Regions from separate parts of the Caulobacter sp. LARHSG274 genome, predicted to be linked through region 1. Evidence: predicted binding sites of a transcription regulator. Region 1 holds the regulator's gene; each other region holds the start of a gene.
The links. The regulator LexA, encoded in region 1, represses DNA repair genes until DNA is damaged. The targets are predictions, from matches to a motif close to ATGTTCNCNANNTGTTCT.
Positions count from the first base shown of each region.

Region 2: the regulator LexA is predicted to act here: its motif matches at 1,198-1,215, upstream of ACIPQB_RS21715 (ATP-dependent helicase).
Region 3: the regulator LexA is predicted to act here: its motif matches at 1,587-1,604, upstream of ACIPQB_RS02160 (YifB family Mg chelatase-like AAA ATPase).

Region 1 is NZ_JBIXJO010000003.1:383,063-386,331, reverse strand. Features, by position in the region: gene ACIPQB_RS10070 (ComEC/Rec2 family competence protein) at 1-74, shown strand, start outside; gene ACIPQB_RS10065 (GFA family protein) at 208-615, shown strand; gene lexA (transcriptional repressor LexA) at 840-1,547, opposite strand; gene ACIPQB_RS10055 (serine hydrolase domain-containing protein) at 1,759-2,943, opposite strand; gene trpC (indole-3-glycerol phosphate synthase TrpC) at 3,053-3,269, opposite strand, start outside.
Region 2 is NZ_JBIXJO010000019.1:31,613-34,881, reverse strand. Features, by position in the region: gene ACIPQB_RS21735 (LysR substrate-binding domain-containing protein) at 1-216, shown strand, start outside; gene ACIPQB_RS21730 (ribbon-helix-helix domain-containing protein) at 369-590, shown strand; gene ACIPQB_RS21725 (hypothetical protein) at 593-841, opposite strand; gene ACIPQB_RS21720 (hypothetical protein) at 853-1,077, opposite strand; gene ACIPQB_RS21715 (ATP-dependent helicase) at 1,216-3,269, shown strand, end outside.
Region 3 is NZ_JBIXJO010000001.1:459,367-462,635, reverse strand. Features, by position in the region: gene ACIPQB_RS02160 (YifB family Mg chelatase-like AAA ATPase) at 1-1,526, opposite strand, end outside; gene gshB (glutathione synthase) at 1,646-2,599, opposite strand; gene ACIPQB_RS02150 (SirB1 family protein) at 2,774-3,269, opposite strand, start outside.

The sequences.
Region 1 (3,269 bases):
GCGACGGCTGGTGGATCGTCTGGGCCCAGCCGCTGCGCGGCGCGCGGCCGTGGACAGGCGTTTCGGGGCGATAGGCATGCTGAGAGTGCAGGGCCGGCCTGCCGCGGCTGGCGGCTCATCCGTCCGCCGAACTGGAGGGACGGCTGGCCTTCTTTTGAGCCGAGCGGCGCGTCGGGCGTTTAGGCCGGACGAGCGATGGAGGCGATCATGGAACGGGAAGGCGGGTGCGCGTGCGGGGCGGTGCGCTATGTCGCGACGGGCGAGCCGCTGCGGGTGGGGGTGTGCCATTGCCTGACCTGCCGCAAGCGCCATGGCGCGCCGTTCAACGCCTTCGCGGCGTTCCCAAGCGACAAGGTGCGGATCGAGGGGAGGCCTGCGATCTGGACCGGCGCCGAGCACGGCCTGATCCACGGCTGCCCGACCTGCGGCTCGCCGCTGTTCTGGACGGCGGAAGGCGAGGGCGACGGCGAGATCGAGATCCACCTGGGCGGCCTGGACGCGGTGGGCCAATTCACGCCGCAGTACGAAGTCTGGGTCAAGCGCCGCGAACCCTGGCTGCCGCCGCTGAACGTGCCGCAATATGCCGAGAACCGGCCGGCGGGAATGGCGACCTAGGGGGCGTTTTACGATCTGGGTCCCGACATTCGCCCATGGGCGGTAAGTTAGGACCTTGGGCCTGGCTTGATCTTCCTCATCCTGAGGTGCTCGCCGCCGGCGAGCCTCGAAGGACGCACGGAGCGGGCCGGCCCTGCGTCCTTCGAGGCCCGCTGCGCGGGCGCCTCAGGATGAGGAAAATAGTAGCTTACCGCCTATGGGCGAATGCCGGGGAGGCGATCAAACTAATGATACCGCCGGATCAGGCCCACCAGCTTGCCCTGGACCTCGACCTGGTCGGGGCCGAAGATGCGGGTTTCGTACTTGGGGTTGGCGGCTTCCAGGGCGATCGAGCCGCCCTTCTTGCGCAGGCGCTTGAGGGTGGCTTCCTCGCCGACCAGGGCCACGACGATTTCGCCGGAATTGGCGGTGTCGCCCTTCTTGATGATCACATAGTCGCCGTCGAGGATGCCGGCCTCGATCATCGAGTCCCCCTGGACCTCGAGCACATAGTGTTCGCCGGCCCCCAGCATGGTTTCGGGCACCGGCAGGCGCTCGCGCTCGTGCTGGATGGCGTCGATCGGGGTGCCGGCGGCGATGCGGCCGAGGATCGGCAGTTCGCGGCTGGTGTCGGCGGCGATCGGGACGGGGTAGGGGGCGGACGGCGCGGGCCCGCCGCCTTCGAGCACCTGGGGCCGGAAGGCGCCGCGGCCCTTGGGCGGGGCGGCGGTGGTGGCCTGCTGCGGCAGCTTGACCACCTCCAGCGCCCGGGCCCGGTGCGCCAGGCGGCGGATGAAGCCGCGCTCCTCCAGGGCGGTGATCAGCCGGTGGATGCCCGACTTGGACGCCAGGTCCAGCGCCTCCTTCATCTCGTCGAAGGAGGGGGAGACGCCGGTCTCCTTGATCCGTTCATGGATGAACATCAGCAGCTCGTGCTGCTTGCGCGTAAGCATGTCCGGCCTCGCCAGTCGTCGCGGAACAAACCGCAAACCTCTGTGAATGTTCTCTAGGTGTTCTTCGTTGATGTCAAGTTAACGGTGTTCGCCGGGCCGGCGGGCGAATTCCCGAGGAAATACAGGCCGTAGAACGGGTTCGGGGCCGGCGGCCCGCCAGCCGGATCGCCCTCGGCAGGCGCATCCGGGGTGGAGGCGCAGCCGAATCGGATCAGGGGGCGAGGTTCGGCTGGCCGCCGTCCAGGCCGAGCCAGTCGGTGAACGGCCGGTGGTAGGCGTTGTCGAAGACCTCGGCCTGCAGCTTGAAGGGCAGGCTGCTGTCGCTGTTCCACAGCATCACCACCCCGGTTTTGGTGGCCGGGTCGAACATCACGGTCGAGCGATAGCCGGTCACCGCGCCACTGTGGCCGACCAGCCGGTGGCCCTTGTAGGTGAAGCTGCGCATGCCCAGGCCATAGCCGGGATGCTCCAGCGCCCGCCCCAGGGGCGAATTGCCATAGGGCCGGCCGGTGTTGACGCGCGGGCGCTGGATCTCGGCCAGCACCTTGGCCGGCAAGATCGCCGGCGCCTGGCCCATCTGCGCCTGCATCCACCGCGCCAGGTCGACGATGTCGGAGTTGACCCCCGCCGCGGCGGGGATGCGGTAATAGGCGTCGGCCAGCGGCGTCGCCCGGCCTTGGTGGGACGGCCGCGCCCAGGACCGGGCCGCCTCCAGGCCCTCCAGGCCGACCGTCGCGCTGGTCATGCCCAGCGGCAGGAACAATCGCCGCCGCGCTTCCTGGGCATAGGATCGGCCGGTGGCCCGCTCGATGACCTCTCCGATCGTGTCATAGGCGATGTTCTGGTAGCTGTGGCAGGTCCCCGGCGGGCAGAGCAGCGGCACGGCCGCCAGGCTGGCCCGGATCTCCCGCGGATCGCGCCCGCCCTCGAGCCAGCCGTCATAGGCGTTGCGGGGCAGGCCGGTGCGCTGGGACAGCAGCTGCTCGACGGTCAGGGTGCGGTCGGCCCCGCCCGGCAGGCGCAGGCTGGTGTCGAACTTGCCCAGCGGGTCGGACAGGGAAAACACCCCGTCCTGGGCCAGGCGGGCGCTGAGCGTGCTGGCCACGGTCTTGGACAGCGAGGCCCAGCGGAACACCGTGTCGGCCTCGACCTTGCGGCCGTCCTCGGCGGCGGTGAGGCCGTAGCCCTGGACGAAGGACAGGCGGCCGTTCTCGACCACGGCGATCGCCAGCCCGGTCATGGACTTGTCGGCCATCATCGCCTGGATGCGCGTGTCGAGGGCGCGATAGTCGATCGCGCCGCGCCAGTCCTCGGGCTTGAGGGGCAGGGCGGCGGGCGGCGGAGGGGCGGCGATGGTCGGCCGGGCGGTCTTCGGGGGGGGCGGGCCGTGCGACAGGGTCCAGCCGAGCGCCCCCAGCCCCGCCGCCAGGACGACCGCCAGGGCCGCCCATCCCTTGCGCCCGCGACCGCGTCCGAAGCGGTTTCTGTAGAGCCTGGCCAGCCGTCTAGCCCAGCAGGGCTCGGGTCGCCGCCGTCACGTCGGCCTGGCGCATCAGGCTTTCGCCGACCAGCATGGCTTTGGCTCCGGCCGCCTCCATGCGCACCACGTCGTCCTGGACGAACAGGCCGCTTTCGGTGACCAGCAGGGCGTCGGCGGGCGCGCGGGCGGCCAGGCGCTCGGTGACCGCCAGGTCGACCACGAAGCTCTTCAGGTCGCGGTTG
Region 2 (3,269 bases), on a different contig from region 1:
CAGGGCGTGGCCCTGGGCTCGCCGATCTTCTTCGCCCGCGAGATCGCCCAGGGCCGGCTGGTCGCGCCGTTCGACGTCGCCCCCCGCTATGGCGGCGGCTACTGGATCGCCTATCCGGCCGAGCGCCGGCGCACGCGCAAGATCGCCGCCTTCCGCGACTGGATCCTGGCCGAGGCGGCCGCCGACCCGCTGATCGCCCGCTATCGCGAGGCCTGAAGGCCGCCAAGCGCCATCTTCGGTTGATTTGATCGGCGGGGGGACTTGCGCCGCCACGCGCATAGGGCATCCTTCCGGCGAACCCTATAGAGAGGCCGTTGCGTCACCTTCATTCCGGTGGGTTCCCGTGACGGCGACTTGGGGACGGGCCAATGGGCAGTCTGAAAAAGCGTTCGATCAACCTGGCCGGCCACGCCACCTCCCTGGCCCTGGAGCCGGAGTTCTGGGCCGTGCTGCAGGCCGCCGCCGCGGCCGACGCCATCAGCATCGCCGGCCTGATCCAGCGGATCGACGCTGGACGCGGCGCGCGGCCCCTGGCCTCAGCCTGCCGGGTGTTCGCCCTGCACTGCAATGCGGCCGGCCCGAAGGGCTGAGCCTAGCCGTTGGTGACGCCCGGCCCTGGCCTGGGCAGGGGCGCAGGGTTCGGATTAGGGGCGGTGTCGCGCCGCGGCAGGACGGGGGCCGCCGGCACGCGCATCGACAGGTCGCCCGGCCGCACCGCCAGCACGCCCGAACGCCAGCCGCTCCAGACCAGCGCCGCGATCAGCGCCAGCAGCACCGCCAACAGGGCCGCGCCGATCCATCCGGTGTGGTGGCGGGGATGGACGCCGGGGTCATGGATCATCGCCGCCGCTCCTAGCCGCCGGGCTGCGGCGCGCTCGGCGGCTTGGGCGCGTCGGGGACCTTGGGCGCGGCGGGCAGTTGCGGCGCCGAGGCGCTGATGTCGACGTCGACCTTCTTCTTCTGGGTGAAGCCGCCGCTGAACATCAGAAAGGCCAGCACCGCCACGACGACCACCAGGGCGCCGACGATGAAGGCCATGCCGGCGCCGCCCCCGCCCGTATTGGAATCTTCGGCCATGTTCGGCCTCCTTGTCGCTTCCGTCCCGCAAGAGAAACGGCGCGGTGGAACCGAGGTTCCGGTTCCCGCCCGCCGGCTGGCCTGCGGGATCGCGGGGCTGGGGCTTAAGCCGGCCGATCTTTGTGCTACATATGTTCCATGTCCCTAGGCCCCGACTCGCACAGCTTCCCCGGCGACCTGCCCGCCCCGCGCATCTCCGACCTGGCCCGCCCGCGCGCGCCGGAAGGCTCCCGTCCGAACTATCTGGAGGGGCTGAACCCCGAGCAGCGCGCCGCGGTCGAGGCCACCGAAGGCCCGGTGCTGGTGCTGGCCGGCGCGGGCACCGGCAAGACCCGGGTGCTGACCACCCGCCTGGCCCACATCCTGGCCACCGGCCGGGCCCGGCCGTGGGAGCTGCTGGTCGTCACCTTCACCAACAAGGCCGCCCGCGAGATGCGCGAGCGGATCACCCACATCATCGGCGACGAGGCCGAGGGCCTGCGCTGGCTGGGCACCTTCCACTCGGTGGCCGCCCAGATCCTGCGCCGCCACGCCGAGCTGCTGGGCCTGAAGTCCAGCTACACGATCATCGACACCGACGACCAGGAACGGCTGCTCAAGCAGCTGATCGAGGCCGCCAACATCGACGCCAAGCGCTGGACGCCGCGGACCCTGGCCGGCCTGATCGACGCCTGGAAGAACCGCGGCTGGACCCCCGACAAGGTGCCGGCCAGCGAGGCGGGCGAGTTCGCCGCCGGCAAGGGCGTCAGCCTCTACCGCCAGTACCAGGAACGCCTGCGGATCCTCAACGCCTGCGACTTCGGCGACCTGTTGCTGCACAACATCACCCTGTTCACCAGCCATCCGGACGTGCTGGCCGACTTCCAGCGGCGCTTCCAGTACGTGATGGTCGACGAGTACCAGGACACCAACGTCGCCCAGTACCTGTGGCTGCGGCTGCTGGCCCAGGGCCGCCAGAACGTCTGCTGCGTGGGCGACGACGACCAGTCGATCTATGGCTGGCGCGGGGCCGAGGTCGACAACATCCTGCGCTTCGAGCGCGACTTCCCCGGGGCCAAGGTCGTCAAGCTGGAGCGCAACTACCGCTCGACCGAGCACATCCTGGCCGCCGCCTCGGGCCTGATCGACGCCAACAAGAGCCGGCTCGGCAAGACCCTGTGGACCGAGGCGGCCGGCGGCGAGAAGGTCAAGGTCAGCGGCGTCTGGGACGGCGAGGCCGAGAGCCGGATGGTCGCCGACGAGATCGAGAAGGCCAAGCGGGCCGGCCGCAAGTACAGCCACATGGCCATACTGGTCCGCGCCTCGTTCCAGATGCGGGCCTTCGAAGAGCGCTTCGTGATGCTGCAGATCCCTTACAAGGTGGTCGGCGGCCCGCGGTTCTTCGAGCGGGCCGAGATCCGCGACGCCCACGCCTATCTGCGCCTGATCCAGTCGCCCGACGACGACCTGGCCTTCGAGCGCATCGTCAATGTGCCCAAGCGCGGCATCGGCGACACCTCGGTGCAGAAGCTGCTGCAGATCGCCCGGGCCGAAGGCATGTCGACGGTCGACGCGGCGCGGGTGATCATCGGCGGCGACGACCTGCCGGCCCGCACCCGCACGGCGCTGGCCAACTTCCTGCGCGACCTCGACCGCTGGCGCGCCCTGGCCGCCACCACCCCGCACCAGCGAGTGATGGAGGCGGTGCTGGAGGAGAGCGGCTATACCGACGCGCTGCGCCTCGACAAGGGCCCCACCAGCCAGACCCGGCTGGAGAACCTGAAGGAACTGGTGCAGTCGATGAGCGCCTTCGACACGCTCGAGGGCTATCTGGGGCACGTGTCGCTGGTCATGGACCTGGACAAGGGGGCCGGCGACGACGCGGTCTGGATCATGACCCTGCACTCGGCCAAGGGCCTGGAGTTCCCGCTGGTGTTTCTGCCCGGCTGGGAGGAAGGCGTGTTCCCCAGCCAGCGCAGCATGGACGACAAGGGCGAAAAGGGCCTCGAGGAAGAGCGCCGCCTGGCCTATGTCGGCATCACCCGGGCCCGCGAGGAGGCGCGGATCAGCTTCGTGGCCAACCGCCAAGTCTATGGCCGCTGGACCAGCCAGCTGCCCAGCCGCTTCGTCGACGAGCTGCCCCTGGCCCATGTCGATGCGGCCTCGGAGACCGGCTATTACGGCGGCGGACCGGGCATGCAGCAGACCGCCGC
Region 3 (3,269 bases), on a different contig from region 1:
CCGGCCCGGCGGTGGGCCAATGCCTCGGCGACATGGATGCGGCGCACCCCGGCCGCGCCCTCCAGGTCGGCGATGGTGCGGGCCAGGCGCAGCACGCGGGTCCAGCCGCGGGCGCTGATCCGACCGGCCTCGGCGGCGCGGGCCAGCAGGTTGCGGCCGGCCTCGTCGAGATCGGCGATCTTCTCCAGGAAGCGCCCTTCGGCCCGGCCGTTCAGGGCCTCGGCGCCGGTCGGCGTCCCGGTCATGATCTCGGCCAGGGCCTCGGCCCGCTCCAGCTGCAGGCGGCGGGCCTGGGCGACGCGGGCGGCGGCCTCGGCCGTGCCCTCCGACGGCGGCGGCAGGGCCAGGTCGGCGGCGGTGACGGCGGGCATGTCGACGGTCAGGTCGATGCGGTCCATCAATGGGCCGCTGACCCGACCCTGGTAGTCGCGCTGGCAGCGGGGAGCCTTGCCGCAGGCGCCGCGTCCTGGCCCGCCATGGCCGCAACGGCACGGGTTCATCGCCGCCACCAGCTGCACCCGGGCCGGATAGCGGACATGGGCGTTGGCCCGGGCCACCATCACCTCGCCCACCTCCAGCGGGCCGCGCAGGCTGTCCAGGGCCTGGACGCCGAATTCCGGCAGTTCGTCGAGGAACAGCACGCCGTTGTGGGCCAGCGACACCTCGCCGGGCTTGGCCTTCAGCCCGCCGCCAGTCAGGGCCGCCATGCTGGCGCTGTGATGCGGCGAGCGGTAGGGCCGGGCCCGGGTCAGGGTTCCCTTGGCGATCAGACCGGCCACCGAATGGACCATCGAGGTCTCCAGCAGCTCGGTCGAGGTCAGGGGCGGCAGCAGGCCCGGCAGGCGCTGGGCCAGCATCGACTTGCCCGAGCCGGGCGGGCCGCAGAACAGCAGGTTGTGGCCGCCGGCCGCGGCGATCTCCAGGGCCCGCTTGGCGTGCTCCTGGCCCTTGACGTCGCGCAGGTCCTTGGCGGTCTCGCCCTCGACCACCGGGCCGGGCGCGGGAGCGGACAGCACCTGGCCGCCGCGGAAGTGGTTGATCAAGGCCACCAGCGAGCGCGGGGCCAGGATGCGGGTGCCGCCGGCCCAGGCCGCCTCGGCCCCGCAGGCCTCCGGACAGATCAGGCCCAGGTCCATCGCCCCGGCCGCCATGGCCGCCGGCAGGGCCCCGGCCGCGGCGACGATCCGTCCGTCCAGGGACAGTTCGCCCATCGCCGCCCAGCCATCGAGGGCGTCGAGCGGGATCACCCCCATGGCCGCCATCACCGCCAGGGCGATCGGCAAATCGTAGTGACTGCCTTCCTTGGGCATGTCCGCAGGGGCCAGGTTGGCGACGATCCGCTTGCCGGGCAGGGCCAGGCCCAGGCCCGCGAAGGCGCCGCGCACCCGCTCCTTGCTCTCGGCCACCGCCTTGTCGCCCAGGCCGACGATGACCATGACCTGCTGGCCGCCGGTCAGCTGCACCTCGACGTCGACGCGGCGCGCCTCGACCCCTTCGAACGCCACGGTGACGACCTTCGCCGCCATTGTTTTTCGCTCCCAGCGCAAATTTATCCACAAGCCAAGCATGGCTGTTGGAGCGGAGCAAGAACAAAAAACGAACGTTTCAGGAAAGTGTGACGGTTCAAAACCCTAGGGCATGTTCCTCACGCGGAGCGGGAGCATAGCGCCTCGATCCGATCCCAGAGCACCGCGGCCGCGTCGGCGCCGCCGAACCGCTTCAACTGCTGGGCCCCGGTCGGCGAGGTGACGTTGATCTCGGTCAGATATTCGCCGATCACGTCGATGCCGACGAACAGCAGGCCGCGCCGCTTCAGTTCCGGGCCGATGATCGCGCAGAGCTCCAGGTCGCGCGGGGTCAGCTCGACCGCCTCGGCCCGGCCGCCGACCCGCAGGTTCGAGCGCACCTGGCCGGCGGCCGGCACGCGGTTGATGGCCCCCACCGGCTCGCCGTCGACCAGCAGGATCCGCTTGTCGCCGAGGCTGACGGCCGGCACGAACTTCTGGGCGATCACCTGCTCGCGGCCGATCATCGCGTGCAGCTCGAGGAGGGCGTCGAGATTGGGGTCGTCGAGCAGCAGCCGGGCCACGCCCGAGCCGCCGCCGCCATAGAGCGGCTTGAGCACGATGTCGCCGTGGCGGGCGCGGAAGTCGTAGATCGCCTCGTGATCGCTGGTGATCAGGGTCGGCGGCTGCACGCCGGGGAAGTCGGTGACGAACAGCTTTTCGGGGGCGTTGCGCACCTCGGCCGGGTTGTTGACCACCAGGGTGTGGGGGTGGACCTTTTCGAGGAAATGGGTGGCGGTGATATAGGCCATGTCGAACGGCGGGTCCTGGCGCATCAGCACCACGTCGACATCGTCCTTCATGTCCAGCACCCCGGCCGCGCCGAGCTGCGCATGGGCGCCCTTGACGTTGCTCAGGACCAGGGTCTGGGCGCGGGCGAACACCCGGCCGTCCTCCATCGACAGCTTGTCGGGGGTGTAGAACCACAGCCTGTGGCCGCGGGTCTGGGCCTCCATCATCATCAGGAAGGTGGTGTCGGTTTCGATATTGATCCCGAGCACGGGATCCATCTGGACGGCGACTCTCAGCGACATGACGGCTCCGGATCGGCTTGGCGGCGCGGGAACCCCGCGCCGCGACTGCCTAGTTAGGGCGGCCTGAGCCCGAATGCGAGGGGCGACGTCGATCGAGGCCCGGCTGCACACGATCGGAATCTCTAATCCGCATTGCAGCTGAACGATGGTCGGAGCGATTGAGGCCAGGAGCCTTTAGTTCAGCCGCAACCGCATGCGCTCGCGGGCCGCGCGGGCCGCGACAGTCGCGCCGCCGTCCAGGACCTGGGCCCGCGACAGCGCCTGCAGGGCCCCGCCGAGCGCCCCCTGGCCCTCGCGGGCGGCGGCGACGTCGAGCCAGGGGTGGTGGTCGGTGGGGTTGAGCAGAGCCCGGCGCAGGGCCGAGCGCTCGGCCCGGGCCCAGTCGCGCGCCTGCTGGGCGCGGGCGAAGATGTTGTTCTGCAGGCGGATCAGCACCGCCCGGTCGGAGATCGGGCTCATCAGCACGTCGAGCTTGGCGGCGACATCGGGCATCAGGCCGGTGTGCAGGGCCCGCCGCGACAGCTCCGACGGCAGCACCACCCGGCCCTCGCTGAACGGATCCAGGGCCAGGGGGCCTTCGTCGGTCTCGATGCGCAGCAGGAAGTGGCCGGGGAAGTCGACGCCGTGCAGGTTCAGGCCGCAGGCGCGGCCGGCGTGCAGGTAGAACACC